DNA from 3 places in the Aminobacter aminovorans genome. Region 3 is predicted to be linked to each of the others. Evidence: predicted binding sites of a transcription regulator. Region 3 holds the regulator's gene; each other region holds the start of a gene.
The links. The regulator PhoB, encoded in region 3, activates phosphate uptake and scavenging genes when phosphate is short. The targets are predictions, from matches to a motif close to TGTCATNNANCTGTCAT.
Positions count from the first base shown of each region.

Region 1: the regulator PhoB is predicted to act here: its motif matches at 3,614-3,630, upstream of DY201_RS14535 (UDP-2,3-diacylglucosamine diphosphatase).
Region 2: the regulator PhoB is predicted to act here: its motif matches at 4,111-4,127, upstream of ugpB (sn-glycerol-3-phosphate ABC transporter substrate-binding protein UgpB).

Region 1 is NZ_UFSM01000001.1:2,938,826-2,949,583, reverse strand. Features, by position in the region: gene DY201_RS14550 (ABC transporter permease) at 1-190, opposite strand, end outside; gene dgcA (N-acetyl-D-Glu racemase DgcA) at 268-1,251, shown strand; gene DY201_RS14540 (MFS transporter) at 1,213-2,433, opposite strand; gene DY201_RS14535 (UDP-2,3-diacylglucosamine diphosphatase) at 2,748-3,569, opposite strand; gene DY201_RS14530 (SDR family oxidoreductase) at 3,689-4,468, shown strand; gene DY201_RS14525 (NADP-dependent malic enzyme) at 4,629-6,947, shown strand; gene DY201_RS14520 (DUF2865 domain-containing protein) at 7,144-8,187, shown strand; gene gltX (glutamate--tRNA ligase) at 8,105-9,478, opposite strand; gene DY201_RS14510 (ABC transporter ATP-binding protein) at 9,649-10,758, opposite strand, start outside.
Region 2 is NZ_UFSM01000001.1:1,543,142-1,553,899, reverse strand. Features, by position in the region: gene ugpC (sn-glycerol-3-phosphate ABC transporter ATP-binding protein UgpC) at 1-755, opposite strand, end outside; gene ugpE (sn-glycerol-3-phosphate ABC transporter permease UgpE) at 755-1,603, opposite strand; gene ugpA (sn-glycerol-3-phosphate ABC transporter permease UgpA) at 1,644-2,528, opposite strand; gene ugpB (sn-glycerol-3-phosphate ABC transporter substrate-binding protein UgpB) at 2,739-4,049, opposite strand; gene tlpA (thiol:disulfide interchange protein TlpA) at 4,404-5,093, opposite strand; gene argH (argininosuccinate lyase) at 5,127-6,527, shown strand; gene DY201_RS07645 (lipoprotein) at 6,598-6,804, shown strand; gene lysA (diaminopimelate decarboxylase) at 6,835-8,103, shown strand; gene DY201_RS07630 (TIGR02302 family protein) at 8,282-10,758, shown strand, end outside.
Region 3 is NZ_UFSM01000001.1:1,386,952-1,397,709, reverse strand. Features, by position in the region: gene DY201_RS06890 (hypothetical protein) at 1-261, shown strand, start outside; gene DY201_RS06885 (YMGG-like glycine zipper-containing protein) at 422-667, shown strand; gene DY201_RS06880 (CHASE domain-containing protein) at 748-2,349, opposite strand; gene DY201_RS06875 (ATP-binding cassette domain-containing protein) at 2,470-3,258, opposite strand; gene DY201_RS06870 (sugar ABC transporter permease) at 3,280-4,632, opposite strand; gene xylF (D-xylose ABC transporter substrate-binding protein) at 4,776-5,816, opposite strand; gene DY201_RS06860 (ROK family protein) at 6,066-7,307, shown strand; gene phoB (phosphate regulon transcriptional regulator PhoB) at 7,337-8,026, opposite strand; gene phoU (phosphate signaling complex protein PhoU) at 8,125-8,829, opposite strand; gene pstB (phosphate ABC transporter ATP-binding protein PstB) at 8,869-9,693, opposite strand; gene pstA (phosphate ABC transporter permease PstA) at 9,718-10,758, opposite strand, start outside.

The DNA of each region.
Region 1 (10,758 bases), 1.6 Mb from region 3:
GCGTCTTGAAGCCGTCGCGGGCTTCGATCTTGCGCATTTCGGCGTCGACGAAGGCAACGGTGCGGGTGGTCCAGATACCGGTGAAGACGCAGGCGAGCACGCCTTCGCGCTCCGCCACAGCAACCTGCGGTCGGTGATCTCGGCCGTCGGCTGCCCCGCCGCTTGCTTCCCGTTTGCCGATGGTCAACATGGCACACTACTTAACGTGTCGGCTGCGGCATGTCGATTTTCGCAGCCAAGCCAAGCAGTTGAATGGAGCAGATTTTCATGAGGCGTGTCCTTTCGGTCGTTGACGAGCGCTTTCCCATCGCCGGAACGTTCACCATCTCCCGTGGTTCCAAGACCGAGGCCGAGGTCATCACCTGTGAAATCGCCGAATCAGGCGTCATCGGACGTGGCGAGTGCGTGCCCTACAAGCGCTATGGCGAGACCATGGCTGGTGTGGCCGAGGCGATCGAACAGGCGCGCCGCGCCATCGAGGACGGGGCTTCGCGCGTCGAACTGCTGACGCTGATGTCGGCGGGTGCGGCGCGCAATGCCGTCGACTGCGCGCTGTGGGACCTGGAAGCGAAGTTGAGCGGCGTGCCGGTCAAGGACAGGCTCGGCATATCGGTGCCACTGGCGCTTGAGACTGCCTACACACTGTCGCTCGGCGAGCCCGAGGCGATGGCAGCCCAGGCAAGCGCCAACGCGGCGCGGCCGCTGCTCAAGGTCAAGATCGGCGGCGACAACGACATCGCCCGCATCCGCGCCGTAACCGAAGCCGCGCCCGACAGCCGCATCATCCTCGACGCCAACGAAGGCTGGACCGATGCCAATATCGCCGAGAATCTCGCCGTCGCCGCGCAGCTCGGCATCGCGCTGATCGAACAGCCGCTGCCCGCCGGCGCCGACCAGATCCTCGGCCGCATCGCGCATCCGGTGCCGATCTGCGCCGACGAAAGCGTCCACATCGCCGCCGATCTCGCCGCGCTCAAGGGCCGCTACGACGCCGTCAACATCAAGCTCGACAAGTCGGGTGGCCTGACGGCAGCGCTCGAGCTGCGCGACCAGGCCCGCGCGCTTGGCTTCCAGGTGATGGTCGGCTGCATGGTCGGCACCTCGCTCGCCATGGCGCCGGCGGTACTGCTTGCCCAGGGCGCCGAATTCGTCGACCTCGACGGCCCGCTGCTGCTGGCGCGCGACCGTTCGCCGGGGCTTGTCTACGAGGGTTCAATGGTGTCGCCGCCCCTGCCCGAGCTTTGGGGTTGAGCGGGACGCCAGCAGCACAAGCACGATCGCGCAGGCAGCGACCGCTGCCATGAAATAGAAGCCGTCGACGCCAAAGCGCTGGTAGAGCGGGCCGGACAGCAGCGTCACGATCGCCATCGACATGCCATTGGCGAAGTATGCAACGCCCTGGGCAGCACCGGTGCGCTCTTCCGGAACCGACTCGGCGATCAGCTTCTGCACCCCGATCAGCACCAATGCGGTCGACACGGCGTGAAGGCTCTGCACGGCAAAGAAGCCGGCCACGCCGAGGCCGAGCGGCCAGATCAACGGATATGCGATCCATCGGACGATGGCGCCGGCGCCGGCCAGCACCAGCACCAGTGCCGTCGATCTGGAGCCGAACAGCCGCGTGAAGAACATGAACATGACGATTTCGGCCGCCACGCCCCAGCTCCACAACAGCCCGACAATCGTCTCGTTGATGCCGAGCGACTTCCAGTAGATCGACACGAAGCCATAGAGAAAGCCGTGGCTGCCGATGATGACGCCGGTGCCGCCGGCCATCAGCAGGAAATAGCGGTTGAACAGCTTTGGCGCCGCCTGCATGTCCGTCGCCGAGAGCGGTGACGCCTTGCGCGGCCGACCAAGGCGCGGCGCGATGAACGACATCAAGAAGCAGCCGAGCAGGCCGATCGAGATGATCGCCGGCACGGCATCCGCACCGGTCAGCGACAGGATGAAGCCTGCGCCAAGGCTGCCGGCGAGGAAGGCGATCGAACCCCAGATGCGCATCGCCGCGTAGTCGGAGCCGAAGCGGCGGACCCCCGAAAGCGCGAGAGAATCGGCTATCGGCGAATGCGGCGTCCACACCACCGCCAGCGCCAGTGAGACGGCCAGGACCATGAGGTAGGTCGGCTCGAGAAAATAGCCGAGCGACAGCAGCAGGGACGATGCCGCCAGGAAGATGAAGACGTTGGCGCGGTCCTTGGCACGATCGGCCATGGCGGCGATCAGCGGCGTGGTGATGACGCGCAGGAACATCGGTGCCGACAGCACGATGGCAATCTGCTCGGGATCGAACCCCTTGGCTTCGAGCCAGAGCGGAAAATACGGCAGATGCACGCCCATCGGCACGAACAGTGCCGCGAAAAGCAGGGAGATTCGCAGTTCAAAGCGTCGCGGCTTGACCTGCTGTTCTGGCGTGAGTGGCGGTAATGTCATGGTGGGTAAGCGTGTCCGGGCGCGACCCGAACCAACCAAGCCTCACCGATTTGCCTGATCCCTTACCATGGGTGGCCGCGCCACGAAAGCCGACGGCTCGGCGCAACGGCCCAAAGCTTGGGCCAAGCTCCAAGGGCCTTATCGGCCAAGGCGCGGCGTCGCGTGCGCTGCCATGGGCACGTGCTGCGCGCCGAGCCGTCGCGCCCGTCTGTGCAGCGTCTCGGCGACGCGCAGTGCCGATATCGCCGCATGGCCCGGTCCGTCCCGCCAGGGACGCGAGGCGTATCTGGAGCTGCACATCGATGTCGTTCCGTTCAGGCGGCGGCCTTGTCGACACGCTGGTCGACGACCATCGGTACGAAGGGTTCATTGACCAGCTTGCCGGCCAGCACATGCGGCCAACGCAGGATGACGAAGTTGCCGTCGAAATCCTCGGCGACGGCAGTGCAGTTTTCGACCCAGTCGCCGGTATTGATGTACTGGATGCCGTCGAAGTTCTCGATCGCTGGATGATGGATATGGCCGCAGATGACGCCGTCGACTTCCGAGCGCCGCGCTTCCTCGGTCAGCACGTCCTGGAAGGCGCCGATGAAGTTGACGGCCTTCTTGACCTTGACCTTGGCCCAGGACGAGAACGACCAGTAGGGCAGGCCGAAGGTGCGGCGAAAGCGCGCCACGAGCCGGTTCGTCGCCATTGCGGCGTCATAGGCAAAGTCGCCGAGATAAGCGAGCCAGCGCGCATTCTGCACCACCGCGTCGAACTGGTCGCCATGGATGACCAGGAAGCGCTTGCCGTCGGCCGCTTCGTGGATGGCACGGTCGGCGACGACGATGCCGCCGAAATGCACGCCCTGGAACATGCGGGCGAACTCGTCGTGGTTGCCGGCGATGTAGGTGATCGCCGTGCCCTTGCGCGCCTGGCGCAGCAGCTTCTGGACGACGTCGTTATGCGTCTGCGGCCAGTGCCAGGAGCGGCGCAGGCGCCAGCCATCGACGATGTCGCCGACGAGAAAGATCGTCTCGGCCTCGTGGTGACGCAGGAAGTCGATCAGATAGTCGGCCTTCGCACCCTTCGAGCCGAGATGGACGTCGGAGATGAAAAGCGTTCTGAAACTGCGTGTGCCGGTGCCTGACATGGCATTCCACCCGTTGCTGTCGCGGTCGCTATGCCCAGATTCATGCAACAGCCGTATGACGGTTGCAGTCGCCGGCCTGCGGTCCTAGGGTGGATCATCACCTACAGGAGACGCACATCATGGATCTCGGGATCAGCGGGAAGAAGGCAATCGTCTGTGCGTCGAGCCGCGGCCTTGGCAAGGGCTGTGCCATCGCGCTCGCCGAAGCCGGCTGCGAGCTGTTCCTCAATGGCCGCGACGCTGCAGCGCTCAGCCGCACGGCAGAGGAAATCCGCACGCGATTCGGCGTGAAGGTCACGGAGATCGCCGGCGACGTCGCCAATCCGGAGGTGCAGAAGGCGCTGCTCGCCGCCTGCCCGTCCCCCGATATACTGGTCAACAACAATGGCGGGCCGCCCTATCGCGATTTCCGCGAGCTCGACCGCGCAAAAATCCTCGAAGGCGTCACCAACAACATGGTCACGCCGATCGAACTGATCAAAGCGGTGCTCGACGGCATGGCCGAGCGCGGCTTCGGCCGCATCGTCAACATCACCTCGCTTTCGGTCTATACGCCGATCCCCGGCCTCGACCTGTCGTCGGGCGCCCGCGCCGGCCTGACTGCATTCCTGGCCGGCGTGGCGCGAACCGTCGCCAACCGCAACGTCACCATCAACAACATGCTGCCGGGCAAGCTCGACACCGATCGCCTGCGCGGCCCGCACGAGCCTGGCATCGTCGAGGACCCCGAACAGGGTGCCGCGCGGCGCGCCCGCCTGAGCGCGGAAATCCCGGCCGGGCGCCTCGGCACGCCGGAAGAATTCGGTCAGATCTGCGCCTTCCTATGCTCGGTTCACGCCGGCTATCTGACCGGCCAGAACATCCCGGTCGATGGCGGGCTCTATGTCAGCTCCTTCTGACGGTTGATTCGAGATATCAGCAATCTTCGTCAAGCGTCTGGAATGATTGCCGTTCCAGCGCTTGAAACTGATTCAACTCCCATCTGGGCGTTGACACCTCCAAAAATGTCAGTGTCGTGCTAAGAACGGCCTTTGATGCGGATTCTGCAAGGAGCGATAGATGGCCGGGAACGACAAGAAAAAGGAAGCGCTCTCCGACCTCGACCAGGCCGCGCTCTTTTTCCACAAGCACCCGATCCCCGGTAAGCTCGAAATCCAGGCAACCAAGCCGCTCGGCAACCAGCGCGACCTGGCGCTGGCCTATTCGCCCGGCGTCGCGGCCCCTTGCCTCGCCATCAAGGACGACCCCGAAACCGCCGCCGACTACACCGGCCGTGCCAATCTTGTCGCGGTCATCTCCAACGGCACCGCCGTGCTCGGCCTCGGCAATATCGGCCCGCTGGCGTCCAAGCCGGTGATGGAAGGCAAGGCCGTCCTTTTCAAGAAATTCGCCGGCATCGACGTTTTCGACATCGAGATCGACGCGCCGGAGATCGGGCAGATGGTCAGCACCATCGCGGCGCTCGAGCCTACCTTCGGCGGCATAAACCTCGAGGACATCAAGGCGCCCGAGTGCTTCGAGGTCGAGGAGCAGCTCAAGGCCAAGATGCGTATCCCGGTCTTCCACGACGACCAGCACGGCACTGCGATCATCGTCGCTGCGGCTGTCCTCAACGGCCTGGAACTCGCCGGCAAGAAGATCGAAGACGTCAAGATCGTCACCTCGGGCGCAGGCGCTGCCGCACTCGCCTGCCTCAACCTCCTGGTGTCGCTTGGCGCCAAGGTCGAGAACATCTGGGTCACCGACCGCTTCGGCGTCGCCCACAAGGGCCGCGTCGAGGAAATGGACCGCTGGAAGGACCCTTACGTCAAGGACACCAACGCACGCGTCCTGGCCGATGTCATCGGCGGCGCCGACGTCTTCCTCGGCCTGTCGGCGGCCGGTGTGTTGAAGCCGGAACTGCTGTCGGAGATGGCGGACAAGCCGCTGATCCTGGCGCTGGCCAACCCGAATCCCGAGATCATGCCGGAAGCGGCGCGCGCTGCCCGTCCTGACGCGATGATCTGCACCGGGCGCTCGGACTTCCCGAACCAGGTCAACAACGTCCTGTGCTTCCCCTACATCTTCCGCGGCGCCCTCGACTGCGGCGCGCGTGCCATCAATGAAGAGATGAAGATGGCAGCCGTCCGTGCCATCGCCGCCCTCGCCCGCGAGGAACCGTCCGACGTCGCGGCACGCGCCTATTCCGGCGAGACGCCGACCTTCGGCCCCGACTTTCTGATCCCCTCGCCCTTCGACCCCCGGCTGATCCTGAGGATCGCGCCGGCCGTCGCCAAGGCGGCCTGTGAGACCGGCGTGGCGACCCGCCCGATCGCCGACTTCACCGCCTATGTCGAAAAGCTCAGCCGCTTCGTCTTCCGCTCCGGCCTGGTGATGAAGCCGATCTTCTCCAACGCCAAGCAGGCGACGTCCAAGCGCGTCATCTACGCCGACGGTGAAGACGAGCGCGTGCTGCGCGCCGCCCAGGTGGTGCTCGAGGAAGGCTTGGCCAAGCCGATCCTGATCGGCCGTCCGCATGTCATCGAAGTCCGGCTCAAGCGTTATGGCCTGCGCATCCGGCCGGGCGTCGATTTCGAGGTCATCAATCCCGAGGACGATCCGCGCTACCGCCACTATGTCGACCACCTGATCGACCTCGGCGGCCGCCAGGGCATCACGCCCGAGGCGGCACGTACCATGGTGCGTACCAACAACACGGTCATCGCCGCCATCGCGCTGAAGCGCGGCGATGCCGATGCCATGATCTGCGGCCTGGAAGGCCGTTTCGAGCGCCACCTGCGCAACGTCACGCTGATCGTCGGCGCGCGTGACGGCGTCAAGGACCGCGATCTGTCGGCGCTGTCGATGTTGATCTCGCAGCGCGGCGTGCTGTTCTTCACCGACACCTACGTCACCGTCGACCCGACCGCCGAAGAGATCGCCGAGATGACGATGCTGGCGGCCGACGAGATCCGCCGCTTCGGCATCGAGCCCAAGGCGGCCTTGCTGTCGCATTCGAATTTCGGTTCGCGCGACTCGCAAAGTGCCCAGAAGATGCGCATGGCTGCCGCGATCCTGAAGCGGATTGCGCCGGAACTCGCCAGCGACGGCGAAATGCATGGCGATTCCGCCCTGTCGGAAGTGCTGCGCCAGCGCGTCTATCCGCACTCGACGTTGAAGGGCGAAGCCAACCTGCTGGTCTTCCCCAATCTCGACGCGGCAAACATCGCGCTGACCACGGTCAAGACGATGATGGACGCGCTGCATGTCGGGCCGATCCTGCTCGGCACGGCCCAGCCGGCGCACATCCTGACGCCGTCGGTCACCTCGCGCGGCATCGTCAACATGACCGCACTCGCCGTCGTCGAGGCGTCGCAGCGGGCGAACGCAGTGTCCTGACCCGGTGTGGGGTCAGCCGTTTCCAAAGAAACGGTTAACCTCGTCGGCGCTAGGGTTAGAGCCGAGGCAGGTGCGTGCGCCGGATTGGGAGTGTCTGGGTCGGAACATGCACCATTTCATGCTGTTGCAGTGGCGCACCCATCGCGCGGCACTGCGGGAAAGCGGGATGTTCGGGCGCGGCAGAAGCAAATTCCCGGTGAAGCGGCCAGCCATCGCATTGCTGGCTGCTGTTGCCGTGTCGTTTCTGGCGACCGGGTCTTCATTCGCCGTCACGGCCCAGTGTCTCGAACTTGAGACCGAACTGGCGAGCCTGCCCGCGCAGGCGACCGGCAGCTTCGCCCAGCCGGACGAATTCGCCGCCGCCGCGGCCACCCAGCAGGACCAGATCGACCTTGCCCGCATCAGGGCCTCGGATCTTGGTTGCGACAGGGCGATCTCGGGCGACATGATCGCCCAATGCGCCGCGCTCAATGCCAAGATCACTGAGATGCAGGACAATCTCGGCAAGCTCGACGGCCAGTCGGCACGCCCCAACAGGAACGTCAGGCGCGAGCGCATCCGCATTCTCGATGCCATGCAACTCGCCGGCTGCAACGATCAGGGCGATGAGGTGGAAGAAGCCACAACCAACGATCCCGCGCCAGAGCAGGCCGGCGCGACGATCATCCGCGGCGGCGAGGCAACTACTCTGAGCTTCAATGAAAGCTATCCGCAGCACATCGTCATCGGCCGCAACAGGCAGCAAGGCGCGGGCGAATACCGCACCTTGTGCGTGCGCACCTGCGACGGCTACTTCTTCCCGATGTCGAACGCCGCCGACCTGTCGGATTTCCAGCGTGACGAGAAGAACTGCGAAGCAAGCTGCCCGGGAACCGAGATCGAGCTGTTCTATCACCTGCATGCCGGCCAGCCGCAGGAGAGCATGGTTTCCGCCCGCTCCGGCCAGCCCTACCGCAATCTTGCGACCGCCTACCGCTACAAGCGCGTCGACCTGCCGCGCGTACCCGCCTGCGGTTGCAATGTCAGCCTGAACAGGAATTTTTCAGTCATTGCCGGCGAAGGGCGCCCGCTGCCGAGCGCCCCGCAAGCCAAGCCCGTGGTGACAGAGCCGCCGGCACCGGCAGCGCCGCGTCATGCGCCAGATCCCAACCGCAAGGTCAGGGCCGTCGGGCCAACGTTCCTTCCCGACCCACAAGCGGCAATAGATCTGCGAGCTCCGGGCCCGACTCCAGCCCGGTGAGCGCGAGCCGCAGCGGCATAAACAGCGCCTTGCCCTTGCGGCCGGTCGCCTTCTTCACCTTGGCCGTCCAGTCTTTCCAGACATTGCCGTCCCACGGCTCCTCCGGCAAAAGGTCCAGCGCCTGACCGACGAACTCGCGATCCTCATCGGCGATTTCGGCAGCCGGCTGCGGCCCTTCGCGTAGGATGCGCCACCACGACACGGCATCCGGCAGTCTGTCGAGATTGCCGCGCACAGCCATCCAGAACGCTTCGGCATGGTCGCCGCTGACGCCAAGCACCATCAGGCGGTCGCGCACCTCGTCAAAGGACATGTGATGCAGCAGCGCGCGATTGAGCACCACGAGCTCTTCGGGATCGAACTTCGCCGCCGATTTCGAGGTTGCGGCCGGATCGAACTTTTCGGCAAGTTCGCCAAGGTTCGGCACCGCGGTGACATTCTCCGACGTGCCGACAAGCACGGCGAGCGAGGCAACCGACATCGGTTCGATGCCGCCTTCGCGCAGGCTCTCGATCGAAAGCGCACCGGTGCGCTTGGACAGCCCCTCGCCGGACGCTGTCGTCAGCAGGTTGTGATGGCCGAAAACAGGCGGTTCGGCGCCGAGCGCGCGAAACAGCGCGATCTGCACACCGGTATTGGTGACATGGTCGTCGCCGCGGATGACGTGGGTGATCTCCATCTCGATATCGTCGACCACTGACGGCAGCGTGTAGAGATAGGTCCCGTCCTCACGCACAAGCACCGGATCGGACAGGGACGCCAGATCGACGGTCTCTTCGCCACGCACGATGTCGGTCCAGTGCACGTCGGTACGCTGGGTTGCGAACGGATCGGAGACGAAATTGGGCAGCAGGAAGCGCCAATGCGGCTTGCGCCCGTCATGCTCGTAGGATTCGCGTTCGGCATCGGTCAGCTTCAGCGCCTCGCGGCCATAGACCGGCGGCAGACCGCGCGTCCGCCGCACCTTGCGGCGCAGGTCGAGCTCTTCAGGCGTTTCGTAGCACGGATAGAGCACGCCTGATGCCTTGAGCTTGTCGACGGCTGCATCGTAGCTGGCAAAGCGGCGCGACTGATACTCGGTCTGGTCGGGAAAGATGCCGAGCCAGTGCAGGTCGTAGAGAATGGAGTCGGCGAATTCCTGCCGCGAGCGCTCGACATCGGTGTCGTCGAAGCGCTGGACAAAACGCCCCTTGTGCTTGAGGGCGAACAACCAATTGAACAAGGCGGTGCGCGCATTGCCGATGTGGATGCGGCCGGTGGGCGAAGGGGCGAAGCGAACTGTTACTGTCATGATCGGGGCGTAGCGGAAGGCTTTTGCGTTGACAAGGCGGCGCCCCCGCACCTCTGCACCAGAAATAAAGCAACCACGGCGCGAATGGAAGCCGGCCAAAGGGGCTACATCTACTTGTGGCTACTTGCAGATGACGAACGGGCCGCGATCTCTCGCGGCCCGCCCCTGATTTAGACGAGCCCTTTGGTGAGCTCCAGCGCCTGGCGTTCGAACAGGCGACGGTAGATGCCGCCGTCACGCCGAACCAGCGCCTCGTGGCGGCCTTCCTCGACGATCTCGCCACGATCGAAGACGAGCAGCCGGTCGAGCGCACGCACGGTCGACAGACGGTGCGCGATGATCAGCGTCGTGCGCCCGACCATCAGGCGTTCCATCGCCTGCTGGATCAGCACCTCCGATTCCGAATCGAGGCTGGAGGTCGCCTCGTCGAGAATCAGGATCGGCGCATCGGCCAGGAAGGCGCGGGCAATCGCCACGCGCTGACGCTCGCCGCCCGACAGCTTGACGCCACGCTCACCGACCAGCGTGCCATAGCCCTTGGGCAGCCGCTGGATGAAGTCGTGCGCGCTGGCAAGTTTTGCCGCGTGCTCGATCTCAGCCTGCGTCGCACCCGGCCGGGCATAGGCGATGTTCTCCGCCAGCGAGCGGTGGAACAGGATCGGCTCCTGCTGCACGATCGCGATCTGCGAACGCAGCGACGACTGCGTCGCCTTGGCGATGTCCTGCCCGTCAATGGTGATCTTGCCGCCGCCGACATCGTACAGCCGCTGGATCAGCTTGACGAAGGTCGTCTTGCCGGAACCGGAATGGCCGACGAGGCCGACGCGCTCGCCCGGCTTGATCGAAACCGAGAAGTCCCGGTAGAGCGGGTTCGCATGCGTGCCGTAGTGGAACGTCACATGCTTGAACTCGATGCCGCCTTCGCCGATCTGGATCGGCTTGGCGCCGGGGCGATCGGCAACACCGAGCGGCTGGCCCTGGATGTCGACAAGCTCTTCCATGTCGTTGACCGAGCGTTGCAGGTTGCGAATGTGCATGCCGACATCGCGCAGATAGCCCTGCAACAGGAAGAACGAAGTCAGCACGAAGGCGATGTCGCCGGCGCTGGCCTGGCCGCTGGACCACAGGTACAGGGCGAAGCCGATGATCGCGGCGCGCAGCAGGACCAGCGTGATGTTCTGCGACGTGCCGTTGATCGTTCCGCGCATCCAGGTACGTCCCGTGCGGTGACGCCACTTGGCGATCACCTTGGCGAGGCGTCCTTCCTCGCGCTCCTCGGC
Region 2 (10,758 bases), 160 kb from region 3:
TCTTCGAGCTGGCCGCCGCGCAGCGGCAGAAGGTTCATCGGCGGTGCGCCGATGAAGGAGGCGACGAAGGTCGAAGCCGGCTTTTCATAGATGTCGAGCGGCGCGCCGAGCTGTTCGACCAGCCCGCCATTCATCACCACCAGCACGTCGGCCAGTGTCATTGCCTCGAGCTGGTCGTGGGTGACATAGACTGAGGTGACGCCGAGCTGACGCTGCAGGTTCTTGATCTCGACGCGCATCTGGCCGCGCAGCTTGGCGTCGAGGTTGGACAGCGGCTCGTCGAACAGGAAGACCTTGGGATTACGCACGATGGCGCGACCCATGGCGACGCGCTGGCGCTGCCCACCCGACAATTCGCGTGGGCGGCGTTCGAGCAGATGCTCGAGCTCCAGCGTCTTGGCCGTCGAGCGCACCCGCTTGTCGACCTCGTCCTTCGGCATGCCGCGGTTGCGCAGGCCGTAGGCCATGTTGTCGTAGACCTTCATATGCGGGTAGAGCGCATAGTTCTGGAACACCATAGCGATGTCGCGCTCGGTCGGGCCGATGGTGTTGACCACCTTGCCGTCGATGGCGCAGGTGCCGGCCGAGATGGTCTCGAGCCCGGCGATCATGCGCAAAAGCGTGGACTTGCCGCAGCCCGAGGGACCGACCAGCACGCACAGCGCCTTGTCGGGAATGGCGATGGACACGCCCTTCACCGCTTCGACCCCGCCGGCATAGACCTTGCGTACGTCCTTGAGATCGACGGTTGCCATTATTTCTCCGTATCGACGAGGCCGCGGATGAACCAGCGCTGCATCAGCACAACGACCAGTATGGGTGGCACGATGGCCAGCATTGAGGTGACCATCACCAGATGCCATTCGGTATCGGCATCGGCAAACGAGATCATCTTTCTCAGCGCAATGACGATGGTGTTCATGTCGTTGCGGTTGGTGACGAGCAGCGGCCAGAGATATTGCGTCCAGCCATAGATGAACAGAATGACGAACAGCGCCGCAATGTTGGTACGCGACAGCGGCAGCAGGATATCCCAAAAGAAGCGCCACGGCCCGGCACCGTCTACACGCGCGGCTTCGACCAGCTCGCCCGGAATGGTCAGGAAGAACTGGCGGAACAAAAGAGTCGCGGTCGCCGAGGCGATCAGCGGCACGATCAGCCCGGTATAGGTATCGATCAGGCCGAGATCGACCATCACCTTGTAGGTCGGCAGGATGCGGACCTCGACCGGCAGCATCAGCGTGATGAAGATCAGCCAGAAAAACACCATCCGCAGCGGAAAGCGGAAGAACACGATCGCATAGGCCGACAGCAGGGAAATGATGATCTTGCCGATGGCGATGCCGAGCGCAACGATGGTGGTATTGAACAAAAGCGTCGCGACGCTGACCCCGCCAATGCGGCCGACACCACCAAACAGTGCCTCGGAATAATTCTCAAGGAAACGGTCGCCGGGCACCAACGGCAGCGGCGGGCGCAGGATGGTCTGCAGCGAATGGGTCGAGGCAACGAAGGTGTAGTAGATCGGGAACGCCACGATCACGATGCCGAGGATCAGGATGGCGTGCGCGATATAAATGCCTGTTACCGACTGACCGATCATCAGCTTGTCGTGCCCGCTGACAGGCGGAAGGGCTTTCGGCTCAGCCATAATGCACCTTCTTCTCGACATAGCGGAACTGGATGGCGGTGAGCGCAATGACGATGACCATCAGGATCACCGACTGGGCCGCGGAGTCGCCGAGGATCAGATTGACGAAGCCGTCATTGTAGACCTTGTAGACCAGCGTCTCGGTGGCCTTGCCCGGCCCGCCGCCGGTCACGGCATGGATGATGCCGAAGGTGTCGAAGAAGGCGTAGACGGTGTTGACCACCAGCAGGAAGAAGGTGGTCGGCGCAAGCAGCGGGAAGACGATGGTCCAGAAGCGCTTGTTCTCGCCGGCGCCGTCGATGGCCGCCGCCTCGATCAGCGTCTTGGGGATGGCCTGCAGGCCGGCAACGAAAAACAGGAAATTATAGCTGATCTGCTTCCAAGATGCGGCGGCAACCACCAGCGCCATCGCCTGCTCGCCATCGAGCAGCGGGTCCCAGTTGATGCCGAGCCAGCGCAGGCCATAGGCGAGCGAGCCGATCGACGGGTTGAACAGGAACAGCCACAGCATGCCGGCAATGGCCGGTGCCACCGCATAGGGCCAGATCATCAGCGTGCGGTAGAGGTTGCGGCTGCGCACCACCTTCTCGGCCATGACGGCGAGCAGCAATGCAGTACCCATGGCAACGGCTGCCACCGAGACCGAAAAGATCGCCGTGACCTGGATCGAGTTGAGATAGTTGGGGTCCGACAGCACCTTCTTGAAATTGTCGAACCAGACGAATTTCGACGACAGGCCGAACGGATCCTCGCGCAGCATCGACTGGCGCAGCGCCTGGCTCGCCGGCCAGTAGAAGAACACCAGCGTGATCGCCAGCTGCGGCGCGACCAGCAGGTAGGGCAGGATCTTGTTGGGAAAGACGACGCGTGGGGACAATGAGGGCCTCTTGTTACGCGTTTGTCAGAAGCTGGATGGCATCGCTGCCGTCCTTCGGCCCAGCGTTTGCGCCGCCCCTTACCCTAGCCTCTCCCCCGTGAACGGAGAGAGGAAGGGCGCCCACCTTGCCGCTTGTCCCTTCTCCCGGTTCACGGGGAAAAGGTGCCGGTAGGCGGATGAGGGCAGCGCTACGATGGCTTCAAGCTGATGTCAGTTGCCGATCGCTTCCTGGATCGCCTTGTTGCCGCGTGCGACGGTGTTGTCGAGCGCCTGCTGGGCGGTCTGCTGGCCGGCGAGCATCTTTTCGAGCTCTTCGTTCTCGATGTCGCGTACCTGCGGCAGGTTGACGAGGCGGACGCCCTTCGAGTTTTCGGTAGGCGCCTTGCCCATCATCTGCTTGATCGGGATCTCGCGGGCCGGGTTCTTGTCGTAAAAGCCCGACTTCTTGGTCTCCTCATAGGCAGCAAGCGTGACCGGCAGGTAGCCCGAAACCTGGTGCAGGCGGGCCTGGATCGGCGTTTGCGACAGGAAGTTGAAGAAGGCAGCGACACCCTTGTACTGCTCGTCAGGCAAGCCGGCAAAAACCCAGAGCGAAGCGCCGCCCGGAATGGTGTTCTGCGGCGCACCCGCTGCGTCAGCCTCATAGGGCAGTTGGCCGGTGCCGTAGTTCATGCCCGACTTGACGATGTCGCCGAGGCCACCCGAGGATTCGGTGAAGATACCGCATTCGCCGGCAAGGAAGATCTGCTTGGCTTCGGAGGTGCGGCCGCCATATTTGAAGGTGCCGTCCTTGGCGAGGTCGGCGAGCTCCTGGAAATGCTTGACGAAGGCAGGGGCGTTGATCTTGAGCTCGACATCGGTGCCGCCGATGCCGTTTTCATTGGTGCCGTAGGACAGGTTGTTCCAGGCGGCGAAATTCTCGGTGTGGATCCAGGTCAGCCAGGTTGAGGTGAAGCCGCAGGGGGCTGCACCGCTCGACTTGATCTTCTTGGCAGCGTCCCAGACCTCGCCCCAGGTCTTGGGTGGATTGTCGACGTCGAGGCCGGCTTTCTGGAAGATGTCCTTGTTGTAATAGAGGATCGGCGAGGACGAGTTGTAGGGGAACGACAGCATGGTGCCGTCGGGCTTCGAGTAGTAGGCGACGATGCCCGGCAGGTACTGGCTCTTGTCGAAGGCCTGACCGCCCATCGACAGGATGTCGGCGACCGGCTTGATGGCGCCCTCGGCACCCATCATCGTGCCCGTACCGGCATCGAAGACCTGCATGATTGCCGGCGGCTGCTTGGCGCGGAAGGCAGCGATGCCGGCGTTCAGCGTCTCGGGATATGTGCCCTTGAAGACCGGAACGATCTTGTAGTCGCTCTGGCTCTTGTTGAACTCTTCGGAAAGCTGGTTGACGACCTCGTTGTTCGCGCCGGTCATGGCATGCCACCATGAGATCTCGGTGACGGCGAAGGCGGAGGTGCTGGACAACAGCGTCATGGTGGCGGCAACACCGGCCGCAAAGCCTAGGGTCTTCATGTCTCGCTCCCGTTCTGGTTGGCGAAATGTTTAGTTCCGCGAGGAGCAGTATTGTCGGATTATGACAGCGCGACAACAGTTTTATAGCGATCGTATGAAGGTCGCATTTGGCTCGCTTTGATTTCGATTTCTCCACAACCTCATGACAAGCTTTCGCTTTTCCAGAAAACGAAAGTAATTTACCGGGAATTAGACTCGTCTGAACTGCCGGCAATGCCGGCTAACGAAAGCCTTGAAATGGAATGAACGTGCCATTACGTGGCCTTCGCGGATGAAAACCGCGAAGATGGCGGCCCAAATCCTACAATCTGAAATTGCAGGGGCCGCCAACAAAAGTGTGTGGACACGCAGGCCCTATTTGGCGAGCGCGGCCTCGATCAGCTTCCTGGCGTCGGGGCTGGCCCATTCGGCGGGGCCGTTCATGTTGGCAAGCAGGCAGCCTTCACCGTCGACCAACAGCGTGACGGGCAGGCCGAGCGCCAGGCCGCGCTTCTTCAGGTCATTGAACACGGCGAGCGTGTTGTCGCGGTAATGGCCGAGTGAGGAGACGCCGATCTCTTCGAGGAACTTCTTCGGCTTGGTGTCGTCGCCAGTGTCGACATTGACGGCCACGACCTCGAACTCCTCGCCGCCCATCTCACGCTCCAGCGCGTCGAGCGCCGGCATCTCGGCACGGCACGGCGCGCACCAGGTGGCCCACAGATTGACCAGAAGCGTGCGACCGGCATGGTCGGCGATGGTCATCGGCTTGCCCTGGGGATCGTTGAAGGCGAGCGTCTTCAGCGACTGCGGCGGGTCGGCCGGCATCATCGCCGCGACATGGCCCGTCGCGGCGGCTGCGACGGCCTTCGCCTTTTCAGCCTTCGCCGCACACAGCTTGTCGTCGGGGCTCGCAGAGGAGTCGACGGCGACCGTGGGCTGCGGCGTGTTGTTGCCAGGACGGGTCGTGCTGACATATACCGCGACCGCGCCGGCGATCACGCCCGCAACGGCGGCAATCAGTATATGGCGTGGGGCTGGAAACATTTTTCTGCGGTCCGACATCTAATCAATTCTCTCCGGAGCCCGGGTATCACGATGAGCGACAAGAAGGCCAGCAACCAGATGTGGGGCGGACGTTTTGCCTCGGGCCCGGCTGCGATCATGGAGGCGATCAACGCCTCGATCGGCTTCGACAAGAAGCTTTACGCCCAGGATATAAGAGGTTCAGTCGCCCACTCCGTGATGCTGGCGGAAACGGGCATTATTTCGGCTGACGATCAACAGAAAATCGCTCACGGCCTGAACACGATCCTGCGAGAAATCGAGGAGGGCAAGTTCGCATTCTCGACCCGGCTCGAAGACATCCACATGAATGTCGAGTCGCGGCTCGCCGAGCTGATCGGCCCGTCTGCCGGGCGCCTGCACACAGCACGTTCGCGCAACGACCAGGTGGCCGTCGACTTCCGGCTCTGGGTCAAGGACGAGTTCCACCGTGTCGCCGCAGCACTGAAGGGGCTGATCGCGGCCTTCCTCGAACGCGCCGAACAACACGCCTCGACTGTCATGCCCGGGTTCACCCATCTGCAGACGGCGCAGCCGGTGACCTTCGGCCACCATTGCATGGCCTATGTCGAGATGTTCGCACGTGACCTCAGCCGCGTCCGCGACGCCGTCGAGCGCATGAACGAGAGCCCGCTGGGTGCAGCCGCCCTCGCCGGCACCGGCTTCCCGATCGACCGCTTCCAGACGGCCAAGGCGCTCGGCTTCCGCGAGCCGACACGCAACTCGCTCGACAGCGTCTCGGACCGTGACTACGCGCTCGAATTCCTGTCGATTGCCGCGATCTGCGCGACGCATCTGTCGCGCCTGGCTGAAGAGATCGTCATCTGGTCGACGCCGCAGTTCGGCTTCGTGCGCCTGTCGGACTCATACTCCACCGGTTCGTCGATCATGCCGCAGAAGAAGAACCCCGATGCCGCCGAACTGGTGCGCGCCAAGACCGGGCGCGTCAACGGCCACCTGATCGGCCTGTTGACGGTCATGAAGGGCCTGCCGCTGACCTATTCCAAGGATATGCAGGAAGACAAGGAAGCAGTGTTCGACGCCGCCGAGACACTCGACCTGATGCTGGCTGCGATGACCGGCATGGTCGGCGACATGACCATCAACGAACAGGCGATGAAAAAGGCCGCCGGCTCGGGCTATTCGACCGCCACCGACCTTGCCGACTGGCTGGTGCGCACGCTCGGCATGCCTTTCCGCGAGGCGCATCACGTCACCGGCCGTGCCGTAGCTTTGGCCGAAAGCAAGAAGGTCGGGCTCGAGAAACTCGCGCTTGAGGACCTCAAGTCGATCCATGATGGCATCACAGACGACATCTTCTCGGTTCTGTCGGTGCAAAATTCGGTGAAGAGCCGCACCTCCTTCGGCGGCACAGCGCCGGCAGAGGTGAAGAAACAGATCCGCTACTGGAAGAAACGTTTGATGAAAGCTTGATCTATCCGGGGTGCAAAGCCCGAAAATCTCCGCTACAAGCGGCGGGGAAATTTTCGCGGACGGATGGAACATGACCGCTGGCAGGATTCTGGTGACGCTCGGGCTGATTGCGGCGGTTGGCATGGCTTCGGCCTGCGGCCGCAAGGGCGACCTCGACACCCCCTATGATGCTGCCGTGCAGGCGCAGAAAGACGCCCAGAAGGCCGGCCAGCCAGCCGGCGCTGCGCCGGTGAAACCGGTCGAGGACAAGCCTTTCATCCTCGACCCGCTGCTCTGAGCCGCACTTCATTTTCGAAAGCATGCTGCCGTGAACCATTTCGACTATCGTGACGGCGTCCTCCACGCCGAAGACGTGGCGCTGACCGATATCGCCGCTGCCGTCGGCACTCCATTCTACTGCTATTCGACCGCGACGCTGACGCGCCACTTCCAGGTCTTCTCCAAGGCTTTCGCCGATCTCGACTCGCTGGTCTGCTACGCGCTCAAGGCCAACTCCAACCAGGCCGTATTGAAGACGCTGGCAAAGCTTGGCGCCGGCGCCGACACGGTTTCGGAAGGCGAGATGCGGCGTGCGCTGGCCGCCGGCATCCCGGCTGAAAAGATCGTTTTTTCGGGCGTCGGCAAGACGGCGCGCGAAATGGACTTCGCGCTGCAGGCCGGCATTCTCTGCTTCAACGTCGAATCCGAGCCCGAGCTCGAATTGCTGTCGGCGCGCGCTGTAGCCAACGGCAAGACGGCACCAGTGTCGCTGCGCATCAACCCCGATGTCGACGCCAAGACGCACAAGAAGATTTCGACCGGCCTTGCCGAGAACAAGTTCGGCATCCCGCGCCAGAGGGCGCGCGAAGTGTATGCCCGCGCAGCCGCCCTGCCCGGCATCAAGGTGACCGGCATCGACATGCATATCGGCAGCCAGATCACCGAGCTGCAGCCTTTCGACGACGCCTTTGCGCTGATGGCCGAACTCGTGGAAACGCTCAAGGCGGACGGCCACGAGATCGACCATGTCGATCTCGGCGGTGGCCTCGGCATTCCCTACAAGACCGACAACAACCCGCCGCCGCTGCCCGACGCCTATGCCCAGATCGCGCACAAGCATGTCGGTAAGCTCGGCCTCAAGGTGATGTTCGAGCCCGGCCGGCTGATCGTCGGCAATGCCGGCATCCTGGTATCGGAAGTCATCTTCGTGAAGGAAGGCGACGCCAAGAACTTCCTGATCGTCGACGCGGCGATGAACGACCTGATCAGGCCGACACTCTACGACGCCTATCACGACATCCGCCCGGTGATGCAGCCGGCGGCCAACACGCCGCGCATGACCGTCGACATCGTCGGGCCGGTCTGCGAGACCGGCGACTATCTCGGCCTCGATCGCGACCTGCCCAGGCTGAAGGCTGGCGACCTGATCGCCGTCGGCACGGCCGGCGCCTATGGCGCTGTGCAGGCAGGCACCTACAACACGCGGCTGTTGATCCCCGAAGTGCTTGTCGACGGCGACCGTTTCCATGTCGTGCGCAAGCGCCAGAGCTATGACGAACTGATCGGGCTCGATTCCATTCCCGATTGGCTTGCCTGACGGCGCGCCAGCTCGCCAGGACGTGGATCGGGAGATCTATGGCGTTCCTTGCGCTTCCTCTGGACGTGCTGTGCGTTGAGCTTCACGATTACGTTGGTCGCCTCGCCTTCGCCGCGATTGATGGTATTCTGCCACAGGCAGGGTGGCTGCATCCCGCGCCGCCCAAGCGGAAGGGCCGATGACGGAACCGACAAGACCAGCGCTGCATCGTAACGTCGCCGCCAGCCTGGGCAGGACGCGCCTGGCCATATCAGCGGCAATGATCGTCGAGCGTGGCTGGCCGCTGGTGCTGCCACTGATCGTCGTTGTCAGCTTGTTCGTCAGCTTGTCCTGGCTTGGCCTGTTCCGGGCCCTGCCCGACATGGCGCGACTGGCGCTGGCCGTGGCCTTCGGGCTCACTGGACTTGCCTCGCTCTATCCATTGCGCTTTTTCCGCCTGCCGACATGGGCCGAGATCGACAGCCGCCTCGAACGCGCCAATCAGCTGCTGCACACACCGGTGCAGGTCCAGACCGACCGCCCCTCGGGCCGGCCGGACAGCTTCGCCGACGCCCTCTGGCGCGAGCACCAGAAGCGCATGGCCGAACGGCTCGGCACACTGGGCGGCGACTTGCCCCGCACCCGCGTGCCGGAGCGCGACCCATGGGCGCTTCGCGGCGCGGCTGCCCTGCTGTTCGTATGCGCCTTTGCCTTTTCCTTCAGCCCGACCGGCGGACGGCTGGGCGACGCCTTCAGGGCGCATGCGACGCGCGACATCGTACCCCCGCGCATCGACGCCTGGGTCACGCCGCCGACCTACACCGGCAAGGCACCGATCTTCCTGACCGCCGATGCCAGCAAGGATGTTCCTGTCACCAACGTACCCGAAGGCAGCGAATTGTCGCTGCGTGTCACCGGCGGATCGGGTGAGGAAACGCTCGCCTTCACAGATGCTGCAGGTACAGTGCGCGACATCGCGCCGAACGGCGTCAAGACCGAAGCCTCGACACAGGTTGCTGCTGGCCCCGTCGCCGCCGTCAGACAGTTCGCCGACAAGCTCACCGCCGAGGGTACGCTGACGCTGAAATCCGGTGACGACGAGCTCGACCGCTGGGCCTTCACCGTCATTCCCGACAGCGCGCCGAAGATCAACTTTGCCGGTGAGCCCAAGCGTGCCGTCAACGGCACGCTCGAGCTGACCTACAATATCGAGGACGACTATGGCGCGGCTTCCGCCAGGGCCGACTTCGCCCTTGCCGAGGCGCAGTCGCCCGATGCCCGCCCGCTCTATGGCCCGCCCGAAATGCCGCTTTCGCTGCCGCGCCGCGGTGCCGCCAAGAAGCCGGTAAAGGCGACGCGTGACCTGACCGAGCATGTCTGGGCCGGAGCTTCGGTGAAGCTCACCCTGCACGCCACCGACGACGCCGGCCAGGAAGCCAAGAGCGAAACCAAGACGCTCATCCTGCCTGAAAAGCCCTTCACAAACCCGCTCGCCCGAGCGGTGATCGAACAGCGGCGGCTGCTGGCATTAGACGCCAACGCCAAACCGCGCGTGATCGACCTGATGGACGCGATCACCCTCAGGCCGGAGGACACGATCGACAATCTTTCGCACTACCTTGCACTGATGAGCGCCCGTACGCGGCTCAAGATGGCCAGCTCCGATGACGAGCTGCGCGAGGTGGTCACCTATCTCTGGCAAGTGGCGCTCGGTATCGAGGACGGCGACCTGTCGGCGGCGGAAAAGCGCCTGCGCCAGGCCCAGCAGGCCCTGCAGGATGCGCTCGAACGCGGCGCCAGCGACGAGGAAATCGACAAGCTGATGGCCGAGCTGCGCGAGGCAATGAACGAGTTCCTGCGCGAATTCGCCGAACGCAACCAGCAGAACCAGAATACCCAGAACCAGTCGCCGGCCCAGGAGCTGCGCCAGAGCGACCTGCAGCGCATGCTCGACCAGATCGAAAACCTGGCCAAGTCAGGTAACCGCGACCAGGCCAAGGAGCTTCTGTCGCAGTTGCAGGACATGATGAACAATCTGCAGGCCGGCAAACGGCAGCAAGGCCAGCAGGGCCAGCAGAACTCCGAGATGCGCCAGCAGATGGACAAGCTTGGCGAGATCATGCGACGGCAGCAGGAGATGATGAACGAGACGTTCCGTCTCGACCAAATGCAACGCGGCCAGCAGGGCGACCAGAGCGATCCCTTCGGCGAGAATGGCGAGCCCGGTCAGCAGCAGCAACAGGGTGAACAAGGCCAAGGCCAGCAAAACAAGGGCAAGCAGGGCCGGCCAATGACGCCGCAGGAATTCGCCGACGCGCTTAAGCAGTTGCAGCAGGGCCAGAGCCAGCTCGAGAAGGACCTCGAATCGCTGATGAAGGGGCTGGAAGGCCTCGGCATCAAGCCGGGCAAGGGCTTTGGCGACGCCGGCGAATCGATGAACCAAGCCGAGGGCTCGCTCGGCAAAGGTGAAGGCGACCGTGCCGTCGGCCATCAGGGCCGTGCGCTCGAAGCGCTGCGCCAGGGCGCCCAGGACATGATGCAGCAGATGCAGGCCATGCAGGGCGACCAGGGCGGCAGCGGCGAAGGCGGCCGCCAACAGAATGCCGACCGCGACCCACTCGGCAGGCCACGCGCCACCACCGGACCCGACTTCGGCGATTCGACCAAGGTGCCGGA
Region 3 (10,758 bases):
CGCGAGACTCCGGCGCCTGCGCCGCTGTTCGAGGCCTATGACGCTTGCCAGGCCGAATTGCCCAAGGTTCTGACCGCATTCACGTCGCGCGACAAGCGCACTTTTGCCAAGTGCCTGGAGGTCGACCCAGCACTCGAGGAGGATTACGACCAGTTGACCTGGAATGTGTTGCCCAACGGCACGCTCGAGGCGTCTCTGACCGTTTCCAGCGTCGTCGTGGCATCGGGTGACACCACCGGCAAGCCGGTCCTTCTCCATTGATGCGGCAGCGTATCCAGCCGCCGCCCCCAGGCCAAGGAGCCGACATCATGCGGATACGCTAAGCCGTTGAATTGACGCGGCGAGCGGAAAAACGATTCCGATTTTTAGACTGATACGCTAAGTATTCACCGGGCGATGTTAAAGTGAGAGGACTGACCACATGAAGAAGCTTATCCTTGTCGTTGCAGCCGTCGTTGCAATCTCAGGCTGCACGACGACCGAGCGCGACGTTGCGACCGGCACGGGCGTGGGTGCTGTGGCTGGCGCGCTGATCGGCGGCGGCCGCGGCGCTCTTATCGGCGGTGCCGTCGGCGCGGCCTCGGGCCTGCTGGTCCGTAACCTGCGCAATGGCTACTGCGAATACCGCAACAGCCGCGGCCAGATCTATACCGCACGCTGCCGCTGAACGGCTTTGCAGACAAAACCCGGCGATGGCTCTGGCCATCGCCGGGTTTTTCTTTGGCATTCTTGCCGCCGCTGATGCACTCAGCCGCCATAGGGTATGTCGATCTCCACCCGCAGTCCGTCCTTGGCGTAGCGACGCATGATCTTGCCATCGAGTTCGCGGGTAATGTTCATGTCTATAAGCTTGGTGCCAAAGCCGGTCCTCTCGGGCTCCGAAACGCCATTGCCATTGCGTTCGGCCCAGTTGAGCACCAGCCGCCGTTTTCTGCCCTGGCCGTTCAGGCGCCAGTTCACCTTCAGTCCACCAACCGAGTTGTCGCCGTCGCCATATTTCAGCGCGTTGGTGGCAAGCTCATGGAAAGTCAGACCAAGTGCCTGCGTCGTCGTCTCGTCCAGTTCGACCGTCGGACCATTCATCATGTCCTCCGGCAATTCCTTGCCGAACACTTGGCCCAACTCGATGCGCAGCAATTCCTCGAGATCGGCCTTTTGCCAGCGCGAGCGCGTCAGCATGTCCTGCGATGCCGCCATTGCCTGAAGTCGCGCCGAGAAGGACGACGAGAAATCATTGATGTTCTCGGAATGCGCCGCGGTCTGTCGCGCCATCGCCAGCACGCGGGCGATCGAGTTCTTGATGCGATGCTTCATCTCCTGAAGCATCAGGTCCTTTTCCAGCAGGCTCTTCTCGGTCGTTTCGTGCAACTGCGCCGCGGCCTCATAGGCGCGCTGCTGATAGCGCGCGACAAGCGCGATGGCACCCGCGAGCACCAGACCGAAAACCCCGAGCATCAGCGGCGCGGCACGCGGTGATGGCGGCGCGAACGCTGTGCTCGGCCTGAAATTGACGGTCCACTTGCGGCCAGCGACATTGGCCTCGCGCGTCACCGAGAACTCGTTGCCATAGCTGGGATCAGGCGGCACCTGTGACCGGAACAAAAGCGTGTCGTCGCCCATGGTCCCGTCGAAAACCTCCACCGCCACCGGCAGCAGCGGCGCCTTGCCGAGCGCTGCCTGGAACAGCTCCGACGTGCGGAAGGCGACATAGAGAAAACCGGCGGGCGCCGGACCTTCTGCCGCCGGGCGGTCGACGCGCGAAAATACCAGGATCCCGGGCTGCTTTTCGTTGTCGCCCTGGCCGAGCAGCACCCTGCCCGTCGCTTTGGGTTCACCCTGAGCCGTCATCGCCGATTCGATCGCGAGCCGGCGCAGCGGGTCGGTGGCCATATCATAGCCCATCGCATCGAGGCTGGCCTTGCTCATCGGTTCGAACAGCACGATGGGCGTCCGCCAATTCAGCGGCGTCTCAGGAAACAGCGCCCGCTCAATGCCGTAGCCGTCGTTCAGTTCGCGCGTGACCGTCTCGCTCTGACTGGTCTCGATCAGCCGGAGGAAGCCTATGCCGCGCAGGCTGGGGAAATTCTTCTCGGCATCGAGCGAAGCGAAATAGTCGCGGAACTGGTCGCGGGAAAGATGGCCCTTTTGAGCGACGAACATCGCTTGCGTCGCATGCAGCAGGGCAAGGTCGAATTCCAGCCTGCCCTCAATGCGGTTGAGCGCGTCGTCGGCGACCGACTGGAACTTGATCCGCGCCGCCTCCACGGTCGCCAGATAGACGAGACCGGCCATCGTCAGGCTGACGAGGGTCACGGCAATAAAGATCAGACTGGGGAAGTACTTTCTCAATTCCGGCTGGCTCGCGTCACCCACGCACCATTAAAGCACGATCGCGCAAAGGTGAAACTGCTTTTCGCGATCGTGCATTGAGCCAGACGTGCGGTCTGGCTGAGCCGGCAAAAGACCTGTTCAGGCGGCGATCTGCATCGCTCCCGGTCCCGGCGTAGCGCCAGGCGGGCACTTGCCGAGAATGATCATGCCCAACACCTCGTCCTTGGTCACGTCCTGAGTGCGGGCAGTGCCCACGACCTGGCCGTTCTTCATCACGCAGACGCGGTCGGCGAGATCGAACACGTCGTGGATGTCGTGGCTGATGAGGAAGATGCCTATGCCGTCAGCCTTGAGCTGCTTGACCAGTTCGCCGACCTGCGCCGTCTCCTGCGGCCCAAGGGCAGCCGTCGGCTCGTCCATGATCAGGATGCGGGCGTTGAACAGGATGGCGCGGGCGATCGCTACCGACTGGCGCTGGCCGCCCGACAGCTTGCTGACCGGCTCCTTGAAGCGCTGGAAGCGCGGGTTGAGCCGGCCCATCACCTTGCGCGCCTCGGCCTCCATGGCGACATCGTCCAGCGTGCCATAGGCGGTCATGATCTCGCGGCCGAGGAAGAGGTTGGCGGCGGCATCGACATTGTCGGCCAAAGCCAATGTCTGGTAGATCGTCTCGATGCCGTATTTCTTGGCGTCGCGCGGGTTGGAGATCGATGCCTCCTCCCCGCGGACCATGATCGTGCCGGTGTCGCGCTTGTAGGCGCCCGACAGGATCTTGATCAGCGTCGACTTGCCGGCACCATTGTGGCCGAGGAGCGCCACAACTTCGCCTGGGTAGAGATCGACCGAGGCGTCGTCGACGGCGCGGATGCCACCAAAGGCGATGGAGATGTTCTTGAGGTCGACGAGCGGGATACGGGTCTGTTCCATGATCTTGGCTCCCGGTTTTCGTTAGACGCGCTTGCGGTAGAGCGTGTCGAGCCAGACGGCCACGACCAGCACCAAGCCGACGACGATGTTCTGCAACGGCGTGTCGATGTTGAGCAGCACCATGCCCGACTGCAGCGACTGCATCAAAAGGGCACCCAGCATGGCACCAGCAACGGTGCCGGAGCCGCCTGCGAGCGAGGTGCCGCCGATGACGGCTGCCGCGATGACCAGCAGTTCGTCCAGCGTGCCTAGCGAATTGGTGGCGGAGTTCAGGCGCGCACTGGAGACAGCGGCGCTGATCGCTGCCAACACGCCCATGATCATGAACACCTTCATGGTGATCCAGCGCGTGTTGATGCCGGCCAGGTTGGCCGCCTCGGGATTGCCGCCGATGGCGAAGACATAACGACCGAAGCGGGTGCGGTTGGTGACGAAGGTCATGACGATGCCCACGGCCACAGCGATCAGCACGGGAATGGCAATGCCATGGGCGATGAACAGCCCACCTTCGGGAACGGTGATGCCGTTGGCCTCGGCATAGCGGCGCACGATGCCGATCGGCCACGGGTAGGAATTTGCAATCCAGATTGCACCGAGGATGACGCCGCAGGTAACAGTGCCGAGAAATGCCTCGGCCCAGAGCGGCCGCAGCGGGAACTTGAAGCGCTTGCGTTGCTGGCGGCCACGCAGCAGCAGCAACACCACTGCCAGGCATGCAACGAGACCAACGATCCAGCTCCATGTCGCACCGATGGCGCCCTGCGGACCACCGCCCATGAGCTGGAAGGTCGCATCGAGCGGCGCAATCGTCTGGCCTGAGGTCACCCACCAGGCTGCGCCGCGCCAGACCAGCAGTCCGCCCAGCGTCACGATGAAGGCAGGAACCTCCATATAGGCGATGACGAAACCCTGCAGCGCGCCGATCAGCAAGCCGAGTGTGATGCCGATGACGAGTGCCAATGCCCAGATCCACGGATTACCGAGTTCGAGACCGATGGCTTTGACAAGGAAGTGCACCTGGGCAAAGCCCATGACCATGCCGATCAGGCCTTCGGCCGAGCCGACCGACAGGTCGATGTTGCGCATCACGATGACCAGCACCATGCCGGTCGCCATGATCGCAACGGCCGACGCCTGCACCGACAGGTTCCACAGGTTGCGTGCGGTCAGAAAGGTGCGGCTGTCGAAATCGAACGGGTTGACGCCGAGGCGCAGGCTCGAAATCACCTGCAACCCTACCCAGATCAGCAACAGCGCGCCGATCATGCCGAGCATGCGCGTATCGATCTCGGTTGCCTTGAGGAAACGCCCGATCGGGCTGAGCTCCGTCGTTCGCGCGCGGTCCGCCGGCACGTTGGAAGTCGTGTCTGTCATAGTTACCTCCCGACCGAACAGCCGTCTTCGCGGCGGCCGGTGTGCGCATGATAGGGTCAATATGCCATGTCATGAAGCGGGCGTTTTGGGAAAACGCCGCGGTCATTGAACCGCGGCGCTTCTCCTGTCGGACTCGGCCGATGTTAGTTGCAGGCTGCGACCGAACCCGCTGCCACGCCCTGGCAGACGACGTCCTTGCCAACCCAACCGGCGTCGATGACGACGTTGAGATTGTCCTTGGTGATCGCAACCGGCGTCAGGAAGACCGAGTTGAGCTCGAGGCCACCAGGCGTCTTGAACTTGGTGACGTTGGCGATCTCTTCCATCTTCTTGCCATCGGCGAGCTGCGAGGCGATTTCGGCCGCGCTCTTGCCGAGTTCGCGCGCATCCTTCCAGACCGAAACGGTCTGGGTGCCGAGCGCGATGCGGTTCAGCGCGGCATGGTCGCCGTCCTGGCCGGAAACCGGCACCGAGCCGGCAAGGCCCTGTGCCTGGAGCGCTGCGATGGCGCCGCCGGCGGTACCGTCGTTAGAAGCCACGACCGCATCGATCTTGTTGTCGTTGGCGGTGAGGAACTGCTCCATGTTCTTCTGGGCGTTGGCCGGCAGCCAGCCGTCAGTATAAGCTTCGCCGACATTCTTGATCTTGCCGGCGTCGACGGCTTCCTTGAGCACTTCCATCTGGCCGGCGAACAGGAAGTCGGCGTTCGGATCTGCACCGCTGCCCTTGATGAAGACGTAGTTGCCTTCAGGCTTGGCGGCGAACACGCCCTTGGCCTGCATGCGTCCGACTTCCTTGTTGTCGAAGGTCAGGTAGAACGCGTCCTTGTTCTCGATCAGGCGGTCGTAGCCGACAACAGGAATGCCTTCGGCGACGGCCTTGTCGACGGCCGGTCCGATGGCCGAGGCGTCCTGAGCGAGGATGATCAGGGCGTTGGCGCCCTGCGAGATCAGGCTCTCGACGTCGGTCAGCTGCTTGGCCGGCGACGACTGCGCGTCAGCCGAAATGTACTTGTCGCCGGCGGCCTCGATGGCGGCCTTCATGGCGGCTTCATCGGTCTTCCAGCGCTCTTCCTGGAAGTTCGACCAGGAGACACCGATGACCTTGTCCTTTGCCGAAGCCCCTGCCGTAAGCGACAGAGTCATGGCAACACCCGCCAGGATGGCGGTGGTAAACTTTTTCATTATTTCCTCCCTGCGCCCAATGGGCGCGCCTACTTCGCGATAGCCCTTGGAGAAGCTCTTTTTTTCGAGCCTCGAAAAAATACTGACGCAATGGCCCGTCACTGTCAACATGGTTTCGCGTGGGATCTCTATTTTTTTCGAGGATCGAAATAAATAGAGACAATTGGCGTGGGCTCTGTCACAATCGCTTGGCGCGTAAGGGACTGCCGCTTAAGAAGGGCAGCGCTTCGCCGGGAGGAAGACGAGCACATGTCGGTCGGCATACGTCACGACGATCTGAGACGGCGCAACCGCGCCATGGTTATATCCGCTGTTCGCCGTGCCAGCCAGCCGTCGCGCACCGAAATCGCCGCCACCACCGGCCTCAGCCACTCGACGATCTCGACGATTTCCTCCGATCTCATATCGGAAGGCATCCTTGCTGAAGCCAAGGTCAGCGAGCCGGTTTCGATGAAGCGGGGCCGGCCGCAGGTTGGGCTGATGCTCGAACCCAATGCCGCGTCGATCGTTGCCATCGTGCTCTCGCTCAACAGCCTGTCGGCCGCCGTCATCGACTATGCCGGCAACACGACCGCAGAGGAAACGAAGCGGCTGGTGACCCAGAAGATGACCGCGGAGGCATTGCTCGACGAGTGCAGCGCCATGATCCGCCGCCTGATCGACGATGCTGCTGCTTCCGGCGGGCCGGTGCTGCGCATCGCCATGGCTGTCCAGGGCATCACCGATGCCGCTTCGCGCAAGCTGTTGTGGTCGCCGATCACCGAGCATGACGACCTGCCTTTCGCCGACCGGTTCGAGAAGGAATTCGGCGTACCGGTGTCGGTCGAAAACGATTGCAACATGATCGCCGAAGCGCTGCGTTGGCGCGACCCGGTGCGCTATCGCGACGATTTCATCGCCATCCTTCTGTCGCACGGCATCGGCATGGGCCTGGTCGTCAAGGGCGAGCTGTTTACCGGCACGCAATCGTCGGGCGCAGAGTTCGGCCACATGGTCCACCGACCGGACGGCGCGCTCTGCCGCTGCGGCCGCCGCGGCTGCATCGAGGCTTATGCCGGCAACTACGCCATCTGGCGCAACGCCAGAATTGGCGACGAGAATGCCGAGCCTCTGGCCGACCTGTCCGACGACGACATCAGAGCGATTGCCGACGCCGCCCGCGACCATGACGGTCCCGAGCGCGAGGCCTTCCGCAAGGCCGGTGAGGCGATCGGCTTCGGTTTAGGCTCGATGTTCGCCTTGTTCGACCCCGCCCCCCTCGCCTTCGTCGGCGTCGGCGCAACGGCCTTCGACATCATGGAGCCGCATGTACGCGCAGCCATCGCCAAGACGGCAGGCGGGCTGCACTCGAAAGCGATCTCGTTCGACACCGAACCCAACGAGGTTCCGCTCAAGCGGGAAGGCGCGATGATGCGCGCCCTGCTTGCCGTCGATCAGGAGATCTTTGCCGCAGGCACCGCCCCACGCCGCGCCGATACCGACGGCGCCTAGCCTGGGGCGAAACGGACAAGGCGTGGTCTCTAGTCTTCGCGGATCGCGTAGCCGGCACCGCGGATGGTGCGGATCACGTCGGGCATGCGGCCGTTGTTGACCGCCTTGCGCAGGCGTCCGACATGGACGTCGACGGTGCGCTCGTCGATGTAGATCGTCTCGCCCCAGACATTGTCGAGCAACTGGCTGCGTGAGAACACCCGGCCCGGATGCCGCATCATGAATTCGAGCAGGCGGAACTCGGTCGGGCCGAGCTTGATCTCGCTCTTCTTGCGGTAGACCCGATGCGACTCGCGGTCGAGCATGATGTCGCCGACCTTGAGCACCGACGACAGCACCTCGGGCTTGGCCCGGCGAAGCAGCGCCTTGACGCGCGCCATGAACTCCGGCGTCGAGAACGGTTTGACCAGATAGTCGTCGGCGCCGGTCGAAAGCCCGCGCACGCGGTCGCTCTCTTCGCCGCGCGCGGTCAGCATGATGATCGGCAGGCGTTCGGTGTCTGGCCGCATCCTGAGCCGGCGGCACAGTTCGATGCCTGACAGCGCCGGCACCATCCAGTCGAGCACCAGAAGATCGGGCACGTTTTCCTGGAGCCGGATCTCGGCCTCGTCGCCACGCGTGACGACCTCGACCTGGTAACCTTCGGATTCGAGATTGTAGCGAAGCAGCACGCCCAGCGGCTCTTCGTCTTCGACGACCATGACCTTGGGAGCGATCATCGGCTATACCTTGTCCTGGCGCATGGTCGCTTCCGGACCATACGCTGATTTAACCTATGCAGCGCCCCCGCGCCAAACGCATGCGGTTGCGGAAATGCTCAGGCCGGAACCGTCGTCGTGGTCTCGTCGACCTTGGGCCGGTTCAGCGGCAGCTGCGTACCTGTCACGACGAAATAGGCGTTCTCGGCGATGTTGGTGACATGGTCGCCGATACGCTCGAGATTCTTGGCGCAGAACAGCAGATGCGTGCAGGCCGTGATGTTGCGCGGATCTTCCATCATGTAGGTCAGGAGTTCGCGGAACACGGCGGTGTACTGGATGTCGATCTTCTGGTCGTCGGCGCGCAGATCCTTCAGGCCCTCGGCCTGGCGCGCGACATAGAGATCGACGACGCCGCGAACCTGGCCGAGCACCAGTTGCGCCATCGCGTCGATCGAATGCGAGAGGTTGCGCGGCGTCGGCGACTGGCCGACGGCGCCTACACGCTTGGCGATGTTCTTGGCAAGGTCGCCGATGCGCTCGAGATCGCCCGCCATGCGGATTGCGCCGACGACGGCGCGCAGGTCCTGCGCCATCGGCTGGCGCTTGGCGATCAGCGTGATCGCCGAATTGTCGAGATCGCGCTGCTTGGCATCCATGATCGTGTCATCGGCAACGACGTTCTGCGCCAGCGCCTGGTCGGACGACAGAAGCGCGCGGATGGCGCCTGCCACCATCGCGCCGGCGAGATCGCCCATGTCGCGGATGAGCTGGTCGACGTGCTGGAGTTCCTCGTCAAAGGACCGGACTGTATGTTCGCCCATGATTTCTTCCTCGTCTCGTGTGCGGCGGCGCAAACTCACTCAGCCGAAGCGGCCGGTAATGTAGTCCTGCGTCCGCTTGTCGTCGGGGTTGGTGAACATCTTGTCGGTCGGGCCTTCCTCGACGAGATAGCCGAGATGGAACATCGCCGTACGCTGCGACACGCGTGCCGCCTGCTGCATCGAGTGGGTGACGATGACGATCGTGTAGTTCTCGCGCAGTTCGTCGATCAGCTCTTCGACCTTCGCGGTAGCGATCGGATCGAGCGCCGAGCAGGGCTCGTCCATCAGGATCACCTCGGGGGAGACGGCGATGGCGCGCGCGATGCACAGCCGCTGCTGCTGGCCGCCCGACAGGCCAGTGCCTGGCTCGTTGAGGCGGTCCTTGGCCTCGTTCCACAGGGCGGCTTTCTGCAGGCTCTTCTCAACGATAATGTCGAGCTCGGCCTTGTTCTTGGCAAGGCCATGGATACGCGGGCCATAAGCGACATTTTCGTAGATCGACTTCGGGAACGGGTTCGGCTTCTGGAACACCATGCCGACACGGGCACGCAGTTCGACCACGTCGATCTTGGGATCGTAGATGTCTTCGTTGTCGAGAGTGATCTTGCCGCCGACGCTGGCGCTGTCGATGGTGTCGTTCATCCGGTTGAGGCAGCGCAGGAATGTCGACTTGCCACACCCCGACGGGCCGATCAGTGCCGTCACCTGGTTCTGGCGGACATCGAGGTCGACGCCGAACAGCGCTTGCTTGTCGCCATAGTGCACTGTCACCTTGTCGCCGCGCATCTTGATGATTTCGTTCGTTCTGGCGTTCATCTCAGCGTTCACCGCGTCGTCGAGGGATTTTTCGGTCATGATGTTCATAGCAGGATGCTCCTTGTCCATGCCCTACCAGCGGCGCTCAAAGCGGCGGCGCAGGACGATGGCGACGATGTTCATCGCCATGAGGAAGATCAGAAGGATGATGATGGCGCCCGACATGCGCTCGACAAAGGCGCGCTCGGCCTCGTTCGCCCACATATAGATCTGCACCGGCAGTGCCGTCGCCGGGTCGAAAGGCGTCTTGGGATAGTCGGCGACGAAGGCTACCATGCCGATCAACAGCAGCGGTGCGGTCTCGCCGAGCGCACGCGCCAGGCCGATGATCGTGCCGGTCAGGATGCCCGGGGCGGCCAGCGGCAGGATGTGCTGGAACACCATCTGCATCTTCGAGGCACCGAGGCCGAGTGCTGCCGAGCGGATCGACGGCGGCACGGCGGCAAGGGCTGCACGCGTCGCGATGATGATGGTCGGCAGCGTCATCAGCGTCAGCACCAGGCCGCCGACGAAGGACGCAGAGCGCGGCAGCCCGAGGAAGTTGATGAACACAGCCAGGCCCAGAAGACCGAAGACGATCGACGGCACGGCGGCGAGGTTGTTGATGTTGACCTCGATCAGGTCGGTGAAGCGGCTCTTCTTGGCGAATTCCTCGAGGTAGATCGAGGCGGCCACGCCGATCGGCAGTGCCAGAAGCAGCACGATCACCATCATGTAGAACGAACCGATGAGGGCGACGCCGACACCCGAGGTTTCAGGCCGGCTCGACGCGCCGTAGCTGAACAGGCCGGTGTTGAAGTGCTCGGCCATGACACCTTCGGCCTTGAGCTTGTTCATCCACTCGACCTGCTGGTCCGACACCTTGCGGCGGCTTTCCGGAACCTCGAGGTCGATCTGGCCCTTGAAGGCCGAGTCGAGATTTGCGGCGGCGAGGATGTCGACATTGCGCGTCGTGCCGATCACCGACGGGTCGGCGGCGACGATCGCCCTGAGCTGGACACGCGAGCTGTCGGACAGGAAGCCCTTGAGCTTGCGTATCTCGGCCTTGTCGTTGGCGTCGATGCCGAGCTTCTCGATCAGCGCAGTCTCGGCAAGCTTGGGATAGTTAGCCGT